DNA from 3 places in the Amycolatopsis sp. NPDC041971 genome. Region 3 is predicted to be linked to each of the others. Evidence: riboswitches for the same ligand, from Rfam matches in the RefSeq annotation. Region 3 holds a riboswitch; each other region holds the start of a gene.
The links. Region 3 has a riboswitch for S-adenosylmethionine ahead of thrC (threonine synthase). Riboswitches for the same ligand answer to the same signal wherever they lie in the genome.
Positions count from the first base shown of each region.

Region 1: it holds a riboswitch for S-adenosylmethionine, as region 3 does, so the genes downstream of both, ACZ6DT_RS21720 (methionine ABC transporter ATP-binding protein) here and thrC (threonine synthase) in region 3, are expected to answer to the same signal.
Region 2: it holds a riboswitch for S-adenosylmethionine, as region 3 does, so the genes downstream of both, ACZ6DT_RS23785 (aminotransferase class V-fold PLP-dependent enzyme) here and thrC (threonine synthase) in region 3, are expected to answer to the same signal.

Region 1 is NZ_JBVJCE010000011.1:38,208-44,719, forward strand. Features, by position in the region: gene ACZ6DT_RS21710 (ABC-F family ATP-binding cassette domain-containing protein) at 1-1,066, opposite strand, end outside; gene ACZ6DT_RS21715 (4-(cytidine 5'-diphospho)-2-C-methyl-D-erythritol kinase) at 1,134-2,099, opposite strand; gene ACZ6DT_RS21720 (methionine ABC transporter ATP-binding protein) at 2,222-3,232, opposite strand; SAM riboswitch class I at 3,443-3,533, opposite strand; gene rsmA (16S rRNA (adenine(1518)-N(6)/adenine(1519)-N(6))-dimethyltransferase RsmA) at 3,780-4,616, opposite strand; gene ACZ6DT_RS21730 (GNAT family N-acetyltransferase) at 4,657-5,241, shown strand; gene ACZ6DT_RS21735 (DUF222 domain-containing protein) at 5,388-6,410, shown strand; gene ACZ6DT_RS21740 (transglycosylase family protein) at 6,472-6,512, opposite strand, start outside.
Region 2 is NZ_JBVJCE010000012.1:169,690-176,201, reverse strand. Features, by position in the region: gene ACZ6DT_RS23805 (AsnC family protein) at 1-313, shown strand, start outside; gene ACZ6DT_RS23800 (RluA family pseudouridine synthase) at 489-1,415, opposite strand; gene lspA (signal peptidase II) at 1,412-1,975, opposite strand; gene ACZ6DT_RS23790 (hypothetical protein) at 2,000-2,611, opposite strand; gene ACZ6DT_RS23785 (aminotransferase class V-fold PLP-dependent enzyme) at 2,631-3,995, opposite strand; SAM riboswitch class IV at 4,028-4,142, opposite strand; gene ACZ6DT_RS23780 (M23 family metallopeptidase) at 4,306-4,989, opposite strand; gene ACZ6DT_RS23775 (potassium/proton antiporter) at 5,120-6,512, opposite strand, start outside.
Region 3 is NZ_JBVJCE010000016.1:61,188-67,699, forward strand. Features, by position in the region: gene ACZ6DT_RS28230 (ComEC/Rec2 family competence protein) at 1-2,324, shown strand, start outside; gene thrC (threonine synthase) at 2,343-3,608, opposite strand; SAM riboswitch class I at 3,621-3,753, opposite strand; gene holA (DNA polymerase III subunit delta) at 3,889-4,872, shown strand; gene rpsT (30S ribosomal protein S20) at 4,925-5,185, opposite strand; gene ACZ6DT_RS28250 (EamA family transporter) at 5,546-6,424, shown strand; gene ACZ6DT_RS28255 (VOC family protein) at 6,448-6,512, shown strand, end outside.

The DNA of each region.
Region 1 (6,512 bases), on a different contig from region 3:
CCTGCCGTAGGTGCGCGAGACTGACCGTCTTGCCTTGGACGCGCCGGCCCGTCTCGGGCTCGGTGTCACCGCCGAGCAGCTTGAGCAGTGTCGTCTTGCCCGACCCGTTGACGCCGACCAGACCGATCCGATCGCCGGGCCCGATCCGCCACGTGACGTGATCGAGCAAGATGCGGTCGCCGCCGACGGTCAACGTGGCGTCCTCGATCTCCAACACGGTCTTTCCCAGCCGACGACGGGCGAACGTCTGCAGTTCGACCGAATCCCGCGGCTCCGGCACGTCGGAGATCAAGGCCTCCGCCGCCTCGACGCGATAGCGCGGCTTCGACGTCCTGGCCTGCGGGCCGCGACGCAGCCATGCGAGCTCTTTACGCGCCAGGTTCTGCCGCTTTTCCTCGGCCGTCGCCGCCAGCCTCGCCCGTTCGGCCCGCGCGAAGATCCAGTCCGCGTAACCGCCTTCGTACTGCTCGACGCGACCGTTGGCGACCTCCCAGGTCACACTCGCGACCGTGTCGAGGAACCACCGGTCGTGGGTGACGACCACGACCGCGATCCTGCGATTGAGCAGATGGTCCGCGAGCCAGCGCACACCTTCGACGTCGAGGTGGTTGGTCGGCTCGTCGAGGACGACGAGGTCCAGTTCACCGGTGAGGGCCGCCGCCAACGCGACACGGCGCCGTTCGCCACCGGACAAGTTCACCGTCGGCTTCTCGATTCCGAGAGCCGTGATTCCCAGACCATCCATAATGGACCTGACTCGCGCGTCAGCGGCCCACTCGTGCTCCGCGCCGTAGCGCTCCAGCACGACATCCCCGACCGTGCTGCCGTCGGGAAGTTCGGTCCGCTGGGTGACCACGGCCATCCGCAGGCCCCGGACTTGACTGACACGTCCCGTATCCGGCTCGGCGATCCCCGCGAGGACCTCCAGCAGCGTCGTCTTCCCGCCCCCGTTGAGACCGACGACGCCGATACGCTGCCCCTCCGCCACACCGAGCGAAACACCGTCGAGCAGCGGGCGCACCCCGAAGGACTTGCTCACCGACTCCAGGTTGACCAAGTTGGCCATGCCTCAGCCGATCCTTTCCACAAAGCTTGCAACACAACGAATTAGTCGATGTCCATTCCGGACACCCTCATGCGTGCACCCGAGGCGGCGCCGGCCGCGGCGCGTCATCCCCGCCGACCGGCCGGGCTCCGGGGACCGGCCCGTGCGCGACACGCACCGTGCGACAGACCCCCGCACCGGACAGTTCCGCGGCGATCTCGACGGCCGACTGCGCGTCCGCGCACAGGAAGGCGCAGGTCGGCCCGGATCCGGACACGGTGCCGGCGAGCGCGCCCGCGTTGACCCCGGCCCGCAACGTGCGCCGTAGTCCCGGACGCAACGAGACAGCGGCCGCCTGCAGGTCATTGCCGAGAAGCAGCGCCAGCTGCCGCGGATCACCGGACGCCAGCGCCTCGACCACCGGAGTGTGCGAACCGATCCGCGGCGGGCTGCCCTCTTCACGCAACCTGTCCAGTTCGCCGAACACCCGTGGAGTCGAAAGACCACGCTGGTCGAAGGCCAGAACCCAGTGGAACGTGTGCCGCGACAAGACCGGCACCAGCTCCTCGCCTCGGCCGGTACCCAACGCGGTTCCACCGTAGAGCGCGAAAGGAACGTCACTGCCGAGCTTCGCGGCGATACCCGCCAGCTCGTCGCGGGAGATGTCGAGCTTCCAAAGCGACGCGAGGCCCACCAGGGTCGCGGCCGCGTCGGCGCTGCCACCGGCCATCCCGCCCGCGACCGGAATGCCTTTGCGCAGCACCACTCGGACCTTGGATTCGCCGTCCGCCTTGCCGACGTGCGCGGCCAGTGCCTGTGCCGCCTTCCAGGCGAGGTTGTTGGCCCCTGTCGGCACAACGCCTTCACCTTCGCCGTAGACCTCGACGCCGGGGTCTTCAGTGACCGCGACGGTCACCTCGTCGGTCAGGGAAAGCGCGTGGAACACGGTCACCAGCTCGTGGTAGCCATCCGGGCGTACGTCACCGACCGAGAGGTGCAGGTTGACCTTGGCGGGGACCCTGACGGTCACTGGGGGCGGTACGACGGCGAGCACCAGTCAAGACTACGTGGCCGCTTCACTTGTGCTGTCACCAGGAGAAAAGAGAACAGGACGAGGCAAGCACGAAACGGGCCGCCCGGACAGGTTTCGTCCTGAGCGGCCCGTTCGCGGAGGAATCAGGCGGCGACGCCCTGCGGTCCGCGGACCGGGTGGGTCACGTGGCCGCCGCGTTCGGCGATCCAGGCGAGCGCGGCGTCCGCGCGCTCACCACGCACACCGAGGCGGAACCGGCCGACCGGCGTGTCACCGATCCGGGTCAGACCGCCGCCGATGGTGGCAAGTTCGACGTCGAAACGACCGGCGGCTTCCGGCAGCAGCGCACCGACCGAAGCGAAGCCGACGAGCACGACGTCCACCGCGCGGTCGTACTTCGAGGCCTGCGCCCGCCCGGTCTCGATCGCGGGAAGGAGCGCCTGTGCGGTCCGGCTGTTCGGGTCGGAGACCAAGTCGAGCACGGTTCCCCGTTCGATGATCGCCCCGGCCTCCAGGACCGCGACGTCGTCACAGACACGGCGGACCACGCCGGCGTCGGGAGTGGTGAGCAATACGGTGACTCCGAGCTCGGCACGCGCACGATCGAGCACGGTCAGAACCGCGCCGGACTCCTCGGGCTGCACACCCGCGGTCGGGTCGTCGGCCAAGAGCACGGAGGGCCCGGCGGCGAGAGCCTTGGCGATGGCCACCCGCCGCAACTGCCCCTCGGTCAGGTCGCCCGGCCGCTGTCCCGCCCGGGGGGTGAGCCCGACCAGGTCGAGCAGGTTGCCGACCCGATTGCGGCGCTGTGGCCCGTCGAGGCCCAGCTGTTCGAGCGGCGAAGCGATGTTGCCGGCGATGGTGCGCTCGGCGAGCAATTCCGGTTTGGTGCTTACGACACCGACCTGGCGGCGGATCTCGCGCAGACGACGGCCGTCGAGAGTTCCGGTGTTGAGGCCGTCGAGCCGGACGACCCCGCGGTCGGGGCGCTCCTGAAGGCCGATGCAGCGAGCGAGGGTCGACTTGCCGGAGCCGGCCGGACCCACGACTCCGAAAAGCGAGCCCGCTTGGATGTCCACGCTCACATCACGCAGGGCGACGACGGGATTTCCGTTGAGGGGAAAGGATTTGGACAGGTTTTCGACAGTGATCACGAAGGGCTCCATGCACATGGGGCGCTGCTTCTTTCGAGCGCGCCGACCGTCACCGAGTAACCGTCCGGAACGGACGGATTCAGAGATAAGGGGAAGGACTCAGGCAGTAACGGTGGAGCGTCGACACGCACTTACCGTGCGGCGACCTTCATCGACGACACGTCGCCTGGTCAGCAGGAGCGGGTGGGTGACCCTGTTCATTAGGCACAGCCTCCATCGGTCCTGGCTGTAGCACCTGCCCTGTGGAGGGTGGTTGCTGCGACTTCGGCGAGCCAGGTCTCTCAGTCGCTCGGGATGGTTCACTGAGTAAAACCGATCCCACTGGATGAAAGCAAGCGCGTAGGCGCAGATCACACGTCTGGTCGCGTCCATCATACAGGATGCGGGGTCCATATTCTGAGACAGAGTGAGACGTCCGTAGACCGCGACAGGGGCGCTGCCTGCCAAGACGGGTCCGGCGCAGGCAAATCGAGAAGAGGACTTACGCACTCGTGCTGACCTTGACCAGCTCAGGTCCGCGCGGTGCCGGTCACACCTGCCGCAGCCGTCAGCCGGCCGCCGTGGCGATCCGAGCGAACTGGTGGACATCCAGCTGCTCGCCGCGGGTCTTGGGGTCGATCCCCGCCTTTTCGAGCAACTCCCCCGCGCGTTCGGCGGAACCGGCCCATGACGCCAATGCGGCACGCAAAGTCTTCCGCCGTTGCGAGAAGGCGGCGTCCACCACCGCGAACAGCCGCTCCCGGTCGACGGACGACACCACTTCGCCCCGCTCGAAAGCGACCAGTGCGGAGTCCACATTCGGAACCGGCCAGAACACCGCGCGAGGCACCGCGGCGACCTTGCGCGTCTTCCCGTACCACGCCAGTTTGACGCTGGGCACGCCGTAAGTCCGGCTTCCCGGGCCTGCCGCCATTCGGTCCGCGACCTCGGTCTGGACCATCACGAGACCGCTGGTCAGCGACGGTAACTCGGCGAGCAGGTGAAGCACGACGGGAACCGCGACGTTGTACGGCAGATTCGCGACGAGCGCGGTCGGCTGTGCGGGCAGGTCGTCCGCCGTGATCCGCAAAGCGTCCGCACCGACCACCTTCAGCCTTTCGGCCCCGCCTCGTTCGGCCACGGTGTCCGGCAGCCGCCCCGCCAGCACGGGATCGATCTCGACCGCGACGACCTCGGCACCGGTCGCGAGCAGGCCGAGGGTCAGCGAGCCGAGGCCCGGCCCGACTTCCAGCACGACGTCACCTTCGCCGACCCCGGAAAGATCGACGATGCGGCGCACCGTGTTGGGATCGTGCACGAAGTTCTGGCCGAGCTTCTTGGTCGGACGTACGTCCAGCTCGGCCGCAAGCGCCCTGATCTCCGCAGGGCCGAGCAGTTCAGTCACCCGACGATCGTAGTCAGCCGCGGCAAGCCACGATTGGCCGGTGGACGACGTCGTACTCGAAGGTGACAAAGTCCGGCTGCGTGGCTGGCGGCCGTCCGATCTCCGATCACTCGAAGACCTGCTCGATCCCGCGCGACCTTGGCACAAGACCAACGGGCCCTACTTCGGCACCCCGACCGCGGCGGCCGCCGAATCCACGGCGATCGAACTTACCGCCGCCAAGGCCGAAGGGCCCGATCCCCGCGCCAGCCTCGCCGTGTGCGATGTGGGCGGCGGCAGGGTGATCGGCCGGGTCAGCTGGTACTGGGAAAGCAGGCAGACCGACTGGCGCCGGATGGGGCTGGTCATCTACGACGAGCAGTACTGGGGCGGCGGATTCGGCACCGAGGCCTTGCGCTTGTGGACGACTTACTTGTTCTCCCGCACCGACGCGCTGCGCTTGGACTTCGCGACGTTCTCGGGCAACCCGGGAATGATCGCCGTCGGACGGCGGCTGGGTTTCGTTGAAGAAGGCCGGTTCCGGCGCGCCCGACGCTGGTCCGGCGGCGTGCACGACGCCGTCGTCTACGGGGTGCTCCGCGAGGAGTGGGAACAGCTCAACCCCTCAGACAGGGGGCCGACGTGATCCCGTCCCCATCATCCTTGTGGCGTTTCGAACTGACACCTATCCCACTCCAGTGTGATACGCGCAGGTCGGCGCCCCCGGAGGGTAATGATCATCCACCCGATCGATACCGTGCATTCGTTCGAATTTGCCTCGACAATCGAGGGATGACCAGCACAAACATTCCCAAGGCCTTCCCGCTCAACCTGCCGGAAGGTGACGCCGACCTGCTTCTCGACGAGTTGCAGACACGGCTACGCGAAGGGCGACGTCTGATCGCCGAAGTCGGCCAGATCCTGGCCGAGATCGAGTCCCGCGGTGTCCGTGACCTCTACGGATACAACTCGATCGCCGTCTTTTACGAACATGTCGCTCGGGTGCCTCGAGCGGAGGCCCAGAAGGTGACCGCTCGAGCGCTCGCGCTCAATTCGAGACGGACGCGCGACGGCACGTCGATCGACCCCGTCGCGCCTTTGACCGGTACCGCGGCATCCACCGGCGCGCTGGCCGAGGCCGGCATCGACCGGATCGTCACCGTCATGAAGCGCCTACCCGCCCACATCGCCGCCAGCACGCGGCACGAGGCCGAGAAAGGCTTGGTCGAGCTCGCCGGCGTCGCCAGACCGCGCGACGTCACGGTGGCGGGGACGGAGCTGCTCGCCCGTCTCGACCCGGACGGGAACCCCAAAGACGATCCCAGTCCGAAACTTCAGCGAAGCGAGTTCTGGTTGCGGCAGAAGCGCACCGGTCGTTGGGACCTGCGTGGCAACCTCGACCCCGAAACAGGCGCCCGCCTGAACGCGCTTCTGGTGCCTCGGGCGTATCCGGCTCCGAATGGAGAAGCCGACGATCGCACGCCGGCGGAAAGACGCGGTGACGCTCTCGCGGAGATCGTCGATCTCGCGGAAAGCAGTCCGGACATCCCGTCGCCCCGACAGGCGTCGGAGCGGGTCACCGAGCAGCCTCCGCCCGCGGAGCCGGCCGAGGACCCTGCAAGTCACCCCAAACCGTCCCAGGCGCGGCCTCAGGGCCACCAAAGCCCACACCGTGGCGACGGAGCCGCGCGGCAGGGCAACCCGGCCGAACGATCCCGGAACGTGGCTCATATACGGCCTCCGCGATGGTGGGCACGACTGTCGAGACCGAGATCTGGAGGCGCTACGCCGCCGCAGGAGCCCTTAACGGCCTGAAGGCCACCGTGCGGGGCGGAACCCACACGATGACCTTCAGGAAAGGAGAATTATTCGACGGTCAGGCCTTCTTGCCACAGTGCGGCCAAGCGCCGTAGCCAC
Region 2 (6,512 bases), on a different contig from region 3:
GGCGGGCTACTCGCTGGAGGCCGGGGAACGGTCGGTCGTGGTGCACACCGAGATCACCAACCGCGGGAACATCCCCTTCGTGTCGCTCCCGGACAACTACCTCGAACTGCTCACCGTGGACGGCAAGCCGATCACGAAGGCGCCGGTCTCGCTGACCTCGCGGCCGCCGCACAAGATCGGTGTCCGGCCCGGTGAGACCCTCGGCGGCCACACCGTCTACGTGCTGCCGGACGCCACCCGCGTGGTCGCCGTGCGCTGGTCACCCCGCCCGGAACCGGACGAGCGCACGCTGACCTGGTCGATCGACGACTGACCCGCGCGGCGCCCGCAACGCCTTCGGTAGCGACGGCCTAGTCCTCTTCAAGTACATGAAGGGGTCCTTCACGGAGCCAGGCGCAAGGATGGGGGCCTTCATGTACTTGAGAGCGCATCCGGTGGCGACGGCCGGGGGCCCCTTCGCGCCAGCGCCTAAGGTCCAGAAGTCGGGGCTAGTTCTCGTCTTGCAGGATCCGCAACGCGGTGGCGAGGTCGTCGGGGTACTCCGACTCGAACTCGACCCAGCGCCCGTCGGACGGGTGGGCGAAGCCGAGCGTTTTGGCGTGCAGCCATTGCCGGGAGAGCCCGAGCTTGCGCGCCAGCACCGGGTCGGCGCCGTAGGTCAGGTCGCCGACACACGGATGCTTGAGCGCCGAGAAGTGCACGCGGATCTGGTGCGTGCGGCCGGTCTCCAGCTTGATCTGCGCCAGCGACGCGGCGCGGAAGGCCTCGACGACCTCGTAGTGCGTGACGCTGGGCCGTCCGCCCTGGACGACGGCGAACTTGTAGTCGTGCCGGGGGTGCCGGTCGATCGGCGCGTCGATGGTGCCGCGCGTCGGATCCGGGTGGCCCTGGACGATGGCGTGGTAACCCTTGTCGACGGTGCGTTCCTTGAACGCCCGCTTCAGGACGGTGTACGCGTGCTCGCTCTTCGCCACGACCATCACGCCGGTGGTGCCGGCGTCCAGCCGGTGGACGACGCCCTGGCGTTCGGCCGCGCCCGAGGTCGCGATCCGCAGCCCGGCGGCGGCGAGCCCGCCGACGACGGTCGGGCCGGTCCAGCCGGGGCTCGGGTGCACGGCGACGCCGACCGGCTTCGAGATCACCACGATGTCGTCATCGTCGTGCAGGATCTTCATGCCTTCGACGGCTTCCGCGACGACCTCGATGGGCGAGGCCGGATCGGGCAGCGTCACTTCGAGCAGCCCGCCGGCGGTCAGCCGGTCCGACTTCCCGGCCTGCCTGCCGTCGAGCAGGATCTCGCCGGATTCGGCCAGTTCCGCCACGATCGTGCGGGAAAGCCCCAGTAGTTTCGCCAGCCCCGCGTCGACGCGCATGCCGTCGAGCCCGTCGGGAACGGGCAACATCCGCGCGCTCATTCGCTCGCCGCTTTCTTCTTGTCCTTCGTGGATGTCCCGTCGTAGTCCTTGCCCAGCAAGGAAAGGATCACGACGAGCACGCCGCCGACACAGATCGCGGAGTCGGCGACGTTGAAGATCGCCCAACCCTGCCCGTTCGGCGCGAACGCGGAGATCATGTCGACCACATGTCCCCGCAGCGGGCCCGGCGCGCGGAAGATCCGGTCGGTCAGGTTGCCGAGCGCACCGGCCAGCACCAGGCCGAGGCCGATCGCCCAGCCGACCGAGCGCAGCCGCCGGGACAGCCAGACGATGGCGATCACGACGGCGATCGCGACCAGCGCGAGCACCCAGGTCAGCCCGGTCGCCATCGAGAAGGCGGCACCGGGGTTGCGCACCAGCTGGAAGTACACCAGCCCGCCGAGGAACTCGACCGGCTGCTTGCCCTCGAGCGTGGACACGGCGATCTGCTTGGTGAGGAGGTCGATCCCCCACAGCACCGCGGCGACGGCGAACACCACGGCGACGCGCTTCTTGGGCAGCGGCGGCGACGGTGGCGCGGTTTCGGGCTCTGTACTCACTCCCCCATTGTCCACTGAGCGTGCTCAGGCCTCCTCGGCGGCTGTCTTCGGCCTGCTCAACAGGGCCGCGAACGCCCCGGCGAGCGCGACCAGCGACGACAGCACCAGCGCGAGCTGTCCTCGCGCGAGCACGACCGCGCAGAGCACGAACGCCGCGGCCACGACTAGCACCAGCACGCTGCGCTCCAGCCAGGCGAGCAGGACCAGGCCAAGCGTCAGCAAAACCGCGCTCCGCGTGTCGCCGTCCATGTCGAATTCCCAGTAGCCGACCAGATCAGCCAGCACGATGGCGACCAGTCCGCCGAGCGCGATCGCGGCGACCTTCCACCACCGCACGGTCTTCGCCCGGAAGGCATAGAACAACACCGTGCCGAGATAGACCGCGAGGACGGCGAACAGCCAGCCGTCGTTCCGGCCGACGCCGGAGAACGACATGTCCAGCGTGGTCGCGTACTCGCGGCTCATCTCGACCCCAGAGAAGCCCACATATCCGTAGGAATGCCGCTGGTCTGTACCAGGCGCGTAGGCGAACCAGCCCCCGGACCACGGTCCGCCGAAGGCCACGGCCACCACCACCAGCTGGGCGAATCCCAGCAACGCCAGCGGAAACCAGTAACGCGGTCGTTCGTTCCCCATGCGGGGTGAGGGTAGTGGGTCAGGCGCAGAACGGGGGAAGCTCCCGCGGATCGTTCTCCGGCACCCAGCGGCCCTCGGGCTTCTCGTACTGCCAGCGCGCGCCGCGGGCGACGATCTGACGCAGCGCCAGCACGAGGCGGTCCACATGTTCGGTGGTGCTACCGAGGCCGAGGCTGACCCGGACTGCCTGCTGTCCGGTCGAACCGGCTGCGGAGATCAGCCGTTTGGTCGCGATGTGCGCGCAGAACGCGCCGTCCCGCACGCCGATGCCGTACTCCGCCGAAAGGACGGCGGCGAGCCAGCCCGGGTCGAAGCCGTCGACGACGAAGCTGAGCGTGCCGACCCTGTCGACCGGAGCGTCGAACAGCCGCAGTTCGGCGAATCCGGGAACGGCGGCGAGACCGCGACGCAGCCGCGCCAGCAGTTCGTCTTCGTGAGCGACGATCGCGTCCCAGTTCTCAGCCAGTGTCTCGCAGGCGACACCGAGCGCGTGGACGCCGACGGTGTTGGGAGAACCGGCTTCGTGCCGCTCGGGGCCGGAATTCCAGACCACGCCGAGGTTTTCGGAGTCACGGTTGACGAGCTTCGTCGCGCCGCCACCGGCGAGGTACGGCTGAGCGGCGCGCAGCCAGTCGGCGCGGCCGATCAGCGCGCCGGCCCCGAAAGGCGCGTACAGCTTGTGGCCCGACAGCGCGACGTAGTCGACGTCAAGTTCGCGCACGGAGATCTTGCGATGGGGCGCGAGCTGCGCCGCGTCGAGCGCGATCCGGGCGCCGTGCCGCCGCGCGACCGCGGTGATCTCCTTGACCGGCAACAGTTCCCCGGTCACGTTGGACGCGCCGGTGATGACGACCAGCCGCGGGCCCTGCGGGCAGTCCGCGAGCGCTTCGTCCACAGCGGACACCGCGGCGAGGCGGGTGCGAGGGGTCTGGACCCGGCGGACGTTCGGGCCCCTCCATGGCAGCAGCGCGGCGTGGTGGTCGGTGTCGAACACGACGACCGACGTGTGCTTCGGCAGGCTGCGCGCGAGAAGGTTGAAGGAATCGGTGGTGTTGCGGGTGAACACGACGGCGTCGGTCGACCGCGCGTCGACGAAGTTCCGCAGGATTCCCCGCGTGCGCTCGTAAAGCTTGGTGGAGACCTGCGACGCGAACCCGGCCCCGCGGTGCACGCTGGCGTACCAGGGCAGGAATTCGTCGACCGCGGCCCGCACCTTGTCCAGACAGGGAGCGCTCGCCGCGTGGTCGAGGTTCGCGTATCCGATCTCGCCACCGGTCACCAGCGGAACCCGCAGATCGGCGCACGCGACCGTCGGGATTTCATGCGTGGCCACGGTTTCCGCGACAGCGGCGGGGGTGTTCGTGCGTTCGAGAGCGAGTGTCATCGTCATCCTCCGGGCCAGGGGACCCGGCGAGGATCCCGCGCTTGCCCGTCGCACCACGCGACGAGCCAGGTCCTCACCCGGGGCACCCCACCGCGGAAGGAGGGTTGCCGGTCAGCTAGCCGGGGCTTGACGCTGACACTCGTGACCTACGGACGAAGTTAGCGGATGGGCGGGCGATCGAGCCACCCCTCGTCCGCATGTTGAGACGCCGGTCACGCGTTCCGTAACCGAAGAGAACCCCCGCATTTAGTCCTCTAGTTGCGATAGATGCGCGTGCAAGTACCGCATCCAGAGGACTAAATGCGAGAGGTCAGACGTGGAATCGGCCGGGCAGGGGGACGGTCGCGCGGGAGGACACCTCAGTCGCGGTCCCCGAGTACTGATCGGTGCCCGCGGTGAACTGCCAGCCGCCGAAGGTCTTGCCGTCGATGGGCTCGCCGTAGGCCTGCGCGACCTTGGTCGAGACCTCGTCGTAGGACATGCCGTTCCAGTTGCCCGCGCCGACGCCGAAGTCGCGCGAGTCGCCGCCCCGCGCGGCGGCCGTCGGCAGGGTCCAGAGGGTGAAGTGCACGTGGGCGCCGGTACTGCTGCCACCGCAGGGCAGCGCGTTACCGGTCCGGCCGAGGGCGTCGCCAGGAGCGACCTTCTGGCCGTCGGTGACCGAAATGCCTTCCAGGTGGTAGTACCCGGTCCGCCGGCCGCCGTCGTGGTCGACGGTCACCCAGTCGCCGCCGTCGCAGTGCTGGATCCGGACCGTGCCCGCCAGCGGGGCGCGAACGGTCCTGTCGCCGGGGCTGAAGTCGATGGCGTTCTTCACGCCGGAGGTCCCGTTGTCCGAGTGGATCCCCGCCGAGTAGACCGACTGGCCCGTACCGAAGGGCAATCCGAACGCCGGGAACGCGTCGGCCGCGGCTGCGGTCGGCGCGGCGAGAACCACCCCGACGAGTGCAGCAGTGACCCCCAGACCGGCGAACCGCACAGGAAGTTTCGTCACCTTGCGTACTCCTTATCCCGCGACACTCACCCATTCGATGGAGTCGATTGCCGGGAAGGTAATCCAAAAGGAGGACGAAAAGGAAGAACTTTCTGAGATCAACCGACGAACAGCCGGTGCCGATCGTGACCTACTGGCCGGATTCGCCCTTCCACCTGGCCAGGCGACCAGCGCGGTCGACGGCCCGCAGGCGTCGTTCGGCCACGTCGCGGGCCTCGGCGGTGGTCACGACGAGTAACTGATCACGTTCCTGGAGCCGGGTGTCCTTGTTGGGCGTGAAGCCTGTGCCGTCGCGGACGAGGAGGCTGATCGTCGCCCCCACCGGCAGCCGCAGTTCGGCCAGGTAGACGCCGTGCATCTTGGAGCCGGAGTGGATACGGACCTGCAGCAGCTCCGCGCCCATCTCGTCGAGTGGCGCCGAGTCGACCTCGATCTCATGCGCTTCGGAGTGCTGGGCGAGTCCGAGCACTCGGGCGAGCGGGGTCAGGGTCGCGCCCTGAAGCAACGTCAGCACGATGACCAGCACGAACACCGCGTCGACCAGTTCCTGCGCGCCGGGCACCCCGGACGACAAGGGGATCAGCGCGAGCACGATCGGGACCGCCCCGCGCAAGCCCGCCCAGGAGAGGAACACCTGTTCTCGCCAAGGGATCTTGAACGGCAGCGCCGAGAGCACCACCGACAACGGACGGGCGAGCAACAGCACGACCGCACCCGCGACCAGGCCCTGAACCAGGCTTTCGAGGATCCTGCTCGGCGAGGCGAACAGGCCCAGCAGCACGAACAGCCCGATCTGCGCGAGCCAGCCGAGCCCCTCGGCGAAGGACAGTGTGTCCGACCGGTGCGGCAGCTTCGAGTTCCCGAGCACCAGGGCCGCGACGTAGGTGGCGAGCAGTCCCGACGCGTGGGCGAGCTGCCCGCTCGAGTACGCCACGACGCAGACCGCGACCGTGGCCAGCGGATAAAGGCCGGTGGCGGGAAGCGCCGCCCGGCGCAGCGCGAACGCCCCGCCCCAGCCGAAGGCCAGGCCGATCACCAGCCCGGCGCCGAGTTCGTAGACCACCAGCAGCGGTAGCGACCAGTCGATGGTCGTCCCCTCGGCCAGGACGACGACGGCGATGTAGGCCGGGGCGTCGTTGATCCCCGACTCGATCTCCAGCGCGCCGACGAGCCGTTTGCCGATGCCCGCCGATCTCAGCACGGAGAAGACCGCGGCGGCGTCGGTCGAGGCCAGTACCGCGCCCCACAGCAACGCCATCCGCCAGTCCAGGCCCAGCAACCAGTGCAGGGCCGCGCCGGTGACCGCGATGCTCACCACGACGGCCACTGTGGACAGTGCGATGCCGATGCCCAACGACGGTTTCACGGCCGTCCACCGGGTGGTGAGGCCACCTTCGGACAGGATCATCACCAGCGCGGCGAGGCCTAGCGACTGGGTGAGTTCGGGGTTTTCGTACTGGATGCCGAAGCCGGCTTCGCCGAGCAGGACTCCCATCCCCAAGTACAGCAACAGCGAAGGGAGG
Region 3 (6,512 bases):
CGGCCTGGCTCGGCACTCTTTCCGGGCTGCTCGGCGGCTGGTGGATCACGATGCTCTGCGGTGCGGCCGCCGTGGTGCTCGCGATCACCGCCGGTGTCCGTGCCCGCCGGACGGCGTCCCGGTGGGTGGTGGGCCTCGGCGCGCTCGCGGTCCTCGGCGTGCTCACCGCCGGTCCGGTGGCGCTGCGGATCCGGGCCGCCGAACACGATGACCTCCGTGCCGCCGCCGCACGGGGGAGCGACGCCACCACGAGGGTGGTGGTCACCGAGCGGCCACGTCCGGTCCGCGGTGCCGGATACGCCGATCGCCGGGCAGGCACCCGCCTGGTGGTCATCGCCGCGACGGTGGACACCGTGGTGACGGGTGAGCGGGTGGTGGATTCGGCCGGCCGGATCCTCCTGCTCGCTCCCGCCGAGGGGTGGACGGACTTGCTGCCCGGGCAGCAAGTCACCGCTTCTGGGCGGCTCGCACCGGCGAAGGGGGCCGAACTCACGGTCGCGGTCCTCTCGGTGCGAGGCCCGCCGTCGGCCCTCGGACCGGCGCCCTGGTGGCAGCGAGCCGCGGAATCGCTGCGCACCGGGCTCCGGGAGCTGTGCGCCGTCCTCCCGGAGGAGCAGGCCGGTCTGGTGCCCGGACTGGTCGTGGGAGACACGAGCACACTCTCACCGCGGGTCGAACGCGAGTTCACGGACTCCGGCATGTCCCACCTGATGGCCGTGAGCGGTGGGAACGTGGCGATCGTCTGCGGCTCGATCCTTCTCCTGCTGAGGGTGCTCCGGGTCGGGCCGCGGACGTCCGCCGCCGCGGCCGCCGCGGGGCTCGCCGGGTTCGTGGTCCTCGCCGGGCCCGCGCCCAGCGTGCTCCGCGCCGGGGTGATGGGGGCGGTCGGGCTGTTGGCGCTGGCCTTGGGACGCCGAGGTTCGGCGCTTCCCGCGCTGGCGTTCGCGGTGGCCGGGCTCGTCGTGGCCGATCCGGCCATGGCCGCGGACTTCGGGTTCGCCCTTTCGGTGCTGGCCACGGCCGGGCTCGTCCTGCTGGCACCGCGGTGGGCCGAGTGGCTGGTCGGACGCGGAGTTCCGGCCGGCTACGCCGAGGGGCTGACCATTCCGCTGGCCGCGTTCGTGGTGACGACACCGGTCATCGCGGGCATGGCGGGATCGGTCAGCCTCGTCTCGGTGGTGACCAACGTGCTCGCCGCGCCGGTGGTCGCCCCGGCCACCGTGTTCGGTGTGCTCGCCACCGTCGTCGGACCGTGGTGGCCGTCGGCGGGCAGGCTGCTCGTCCGCCTGACCGAACCCGAGGCGAGCTGGCTCATCACCGTGGCCCGCCACGGCGCCCGCGCGCCGGGTGCGGTCGTGGACTGGCCGGACGGCTGGTGGGGCGGGTTTCTGGCGGCCGGACTACTCGTCGTACTGCTCGTCGCCGTCCGGCTGCGTCACGCCAGGATCCTGCTGGCGGTCGTCCTGGCCGTCGGACTGCTCGTCTTCGTGCCGGTGCGGGTGCTGGCACCGGCGTGGCCACCGGCGTCGTGGAGTGCCGTCGCCTGCGACGTCGGACAGGGAGATGCCGTAGCCCTCGCCACCGGCGAGCCGGGCAGGGCGGTCCTGGTCGACACCGGGCCGGAACCGGGGCCGGTCGACGAATGCCTGAGCAGGCTCGGCGTGGATCGCGTTCCGTTGATCGTGCTGAGTCATCTGCACGCCGACCACATCGGCGGCCTCGAATCCGTCTTCGAGGGCAGGTCGGTCGGTGCGGTCGCCGTCGGCCCTGGCAGGGCTCCCGCCTGGGCGTGGCAGCAGGTCGCGGACGAAACCGCACGCCGCGGGATTCCCCTGCTGGAGCTGGGGATCGGGCAACGGCTGGACTGGCCGGGGCTGACGCTGGACGTGCTGGGACCTCGGTATGTCACCCGGCGATCGGTCCTCGAACAGGACGGCACGGTGATCAACAACGGTTCGGTCGTCCTGCGCGCCGGGACCCCGGCGGGCCGGTTGCTGCTGACGGGCGACGTCGAGCTCGCCGCGCAGACCGACCTGATGGCCGAGGGTACCGATCTGCACGCCGAGATCCTGAAGGTCCCGCATCACGGAAGTCGTTACACGGCACCGGATTTTCTCAACGCCGTCGCGCCGAGGGTGGCGTTGGTGAGTGTCGGTGCCGGAAACACCTACGGCCATCCGAACAAGTCCACTTTGGACAACCTGGCCGCCGTCGGTGCGTCGATCGCCAGAACGGACACAGACGGCGACACCGCGGTCGTCGCCGACGCGCGGGGACTCGCGTTGCTGCGCCGGGGTGAGCCTCGCGGCCCGCCTCGTTCTTGAGGCGGGCCGGGCGGGGACTCAGATGCCGAGTGCTTCGCGGACCGCGTCGGCCGAGGCGCTGACGGTGGCCTTCGGGCCGATCTTGTCCTCGACGGCGTCGAGGGTCTTCAGGCCGTCGCCGGTGATCAGCAGGACGATCTCCTCGTCCGGGTTGAGCTTGCCGGTCTCGATGAGCTTCTTGGCCGTCGCGACGGTGACACCACCGGCGGTCTCGGTGAAGACGCCCTCGGTGCGGGCGAGCAGCCGGATGCCCTCGACGACCTCTTCGTCGGTGACGTCTTCGATCGCGCCGCCGGTGCGGTTCACCACGTCGAGGACGTAGGGGCCGTCGGCAGGGTTGCCGATCGCGAGCGACCGGGCGATCGTGTCCGGCTTGACCGGCTGGACGACGTCGTGGCCCGCGCGGAAGGCCGCCGAGACAGGGGAGCAGCCGGTGGCCTGCGCGCCGAACACCTTGTACGGCGTCTCGTCGACGAGACCGAGCTGCCCGAACTCGCGGAAACCCTTGTCCACCTTGGTGAGCTGGGAACCGGAGGCGATCGGCACCACGATCTGGGAGGGAAGCCGCCAGCCGAGCTGTTCGGCGACCTCGAAGGCCAGCGTTTTGGAGCCTTCGGAGTAGTAGGGCCGGACGTTCACGTTGACGAACGCCCAGCTCTCCTGCTCGGCGGCGAGCTGGGTGGCGAGCCGGTTCACGTCGTCGTAGTTGCCGTCCACCGCGATCAGGTCGCCGTCGTACACGGCGGTCGTGAGGATCTTCGCGCGCTCGAGGGTCTTCGGGATCAGCACGACCGACCGCCAGCCGGCGCGGGCCGCCGCGGCGGCGACGGCGTTGGCCAGGTTGCCGGTCGACGGACAGGCGAGCACGTCGAAGCCGAATTCGCGGGCGGCGGCCAGCGCGACAGCGACCACGCGGTCCTTGAACGAGTGCGTCGGGTTGCCGGTGTCGTCCTTGACCCAGACCTTCTTGGCACCCAAGGCTTTCGCGAGCCTGTCGGCCTGGATGAGCCGGGTGGCGCCGGGTTCGGTGTTGGGGATTTCTTCGACGTTCGAGGGAACGGGAAGGAGTTTCTTGTAGCGCCAGATGTTCTTCGGTCCGGCTTCGATGTCCTCGCGGCGCACGCGGCCGAAGTCGTAAGCGACTTCCAGCGGCGAGAAGTCCTCGGCGGAAACGAATTCGGGGGCGAGCGGCTGCCGGTGTCCCTCTTCCTTCGACACCAGTTCGACGGCCGGTCCGAGATCCGGGGTCTTGGTGGTGGAGGTCGTGCCGAGGGTTGCGGTCATCGCGAGGTTCCTTCCTCATCTGCCCCGCCGTGGCGGGCCGGAATTGGCACCGTGTTCGTCAGCTATCCCGCGATCGCGGAATGACAGGCTGACGCCGGTTGCCGGGGCTTCGTCGGGCCGTTCCCTCTGCCCCTCTGGATGAGCGGTATTCGATTGTCGGCACGCGTGTGATCGCGTCGCCTCGCCAACACCGTACGACATGAGGCTCAGGTGAGGCCACCGTGCCCGGAACACATCACCGGACAAAGCACACGAGAGGACGAGTGGCAGGATCGTCACCGTGACGACGCAAGCTTCCGCCCCATCGCCGCTGGTCCTGGTTCTCGGTGAGGAAGAGCTGCTGATCGAACGCGCGGTCCGCAGCGCTTCGGACGCGGCCAAAGCGGCCGACCCGACGGCGGATCTCACCCGGATCCGGGTGTCGGACCTCACAGTCCCGGCACTCGCGGAGATGGTGAGCCCTTCGCTGTTCGCCGAAGAGAGGGTGATCGTCCTCGAATCCGCGCACGACATTTCGCAGGAGCTCGCCGACGGGGTGATGGCCTACGTCAAAGCGCCCGCCGATGGCATCGTGCTCGTCGTCGTGCACAGCGGAGGCGGCCGGAGCAAAGCCGCGAAGGGACTTCCCGCCGCCTTGAAGAAGGCTGGGGCGGAGGTCGTCGAGTGCCCGAAACTGACCAAGGCCGCTGAGCGGGAATCCTTTGTCCGCAACGAGGTCCGCCGGGTCGGCGGGAAGATCGACGGGGCGGCCGTGCTCGCGCTGATCGACGCCGTCGGCTCGGATCTGCGGGAGTTGTCGTCGGCCGCGACCCAGCTCGTCGCGGACGCGGGCGGAACGGTCGACGAGCAGGCGGTCCGCCGCTACCACCGGGGCCGCGCGGACGTGAACGGGTTCGCCGTCGCCGAGAAGGCCGTCGCCGGTGACAAGGCCGCGGCGCTCGAGTCGCTACGCTGGGCGATGCAATTGGGCGTGCCGCACGTGCTGGTCGCCGACGCTCTCGCCGACGCGGTCCGGACGATCGCGCGGGTGTCGGGTGCCGGTCGCGGGAATCCGAACCAGATGGCCGGCGAGCTGGGGATGCCGCCGTGGAAGGTACGCAAGGCGCAGGGGCAGGCCCGCGGCTGGGGTCAGGACGGGCTCGCCACCGCGATGCGGGTGGTCGCCCGGCTCAACGCCGAGGTCAAGGGGGTCGCGGCCAACCCCGAGTACGCGTTGGAGCGTGCCGTCCTGGAAGTCGTCGACGCCCACGGCACAAGCCGCTGAACATGGCGAAGGGCCCCGGCGACTCGCGTCGCCGGGGCCCTTCGAAAGCCGATCAGAGAGAGTTCGCGCGCTTCGCGAGCGCGGACTTCTTGTTGGCGGCCTGGTTGGCGTGGAGAACGCCCTTGGTGACGGCCTTGTCCAGCTTCTTGGCCGCGTCCTTCTGCAGCTCCAGGGCCTTGGCCTTGTCGCCGGCGTCGGCGGCCTCGCGGAACTTGCGGATCGCGGTCTTCACCGAGGACCGGATCGCCTGGTTGCGCTGACGCGCCTTCTCGTTGGTGGTGATGCGCTTGATCTGCGACTTGATGTTGGCCACGTGGGCGCTCCTCTTGCATCTCTCGGTGGTTTCGCCGCCGCGCTGTGACCGGCCCAGCGCGCTCGCGAGAGCGGCGCGGGTTTCCTCCATGACGGAATGCCACACGACGGTGAAAGGCAAGCTTAACAGCCGCCCCGGGGCTGCTCGCGGCCACCTGGGGAGGGGTGCTTCCGGTACCGTGAAGATCGTAGTGCCTAGGGTTCCGCCGCCTGCCTGTTCCGCGAAACACACAATCAGGGCAGAAGGGACAGGTCCGAGCGGCACCATCGGCGGAGCCGGAAGCGCCGCCGTTCATCTGACGGGACAAAAGCCTGGAGGACCGGTGTTTTCCGCTTGGGCGGAAAACGGGAAAGGTCCGCCGTGAACGCCACCGCTCTGTCCTTGGTCATCATCGCCGCCGTCATCCACGCGGGCTGGAATCTGGCGGCCAAGCGGATCCGCCGTGGCGGAGCCCGGTTCGTGTGGGCTTATTACAGCTTCTCCGCGATTCTTCTCTTGCCCGTCATGGCGGTCGCGCTGGCACTGGCGCCGCAACGTCCACAGTGGACTTGGCTGTTCGCCGCCGTGGTCACGGCGGTGTTCCACGTCACCTACGGGATCGTCCTCCAACGGGGTTACGCAGTCGGTGACCTGTCCGTCGTCTATCCCGTCGCGCGCGGTACCGGACCGCTGCTCTCGGTGCTCGCGGCCGTCGTGCTGCTCGGCGAGCGGCCGGGGGCGCTGGGCCTGATCGGCGCGTTCCTCGTGATCGCCGGGGTGCTGGTCATCGGCACCGGGCGCGCCCCGGCGCACGCCGACGCCGACGCCCGCCTCGCTCGCCGCAAAGGTGTGCTCTACGGGTTGCTGACGGGGGGCACGATCGCCGCCTACACCCTGTGGGACGCGCATTCGGTCACCGGCTTCGGTGTCCCGCCGATCATCTATTTCGGAACCGGCGCGATCGTGCAGAGCCTGCTCATGACGCCGTACGCGCTCAAGGACCGCGAGGAGGTGGCCTGGCTGTGGCGCGAGCACAGGCGCGAAATCGTCATCGTCGGCCTGCTGTCACCGGTCGCCTACCTGCTGGTCCTCTATGCCCTCCAGATCGCCCCGGTGAGCCTCGTCGCACCCGCGCGGGAGCTCAGCATCGTCTTGGGCGGCCTCGCCGCCTGGCTGGTCCTGGGGGAGGCGAACGCCGTCCGCAGGCTGGCCGGGTCCGCGGTGGTGCTGGCGGGGATCACCGCGATTGCGATGGCCTGAACCCATCCGGTAGGGATGGGGTCATGGACGTGCTGAGCAGCAGGGTGCTGATCCACCCGAAGGACCTCGAGGTGTCGACGGCGTTCTA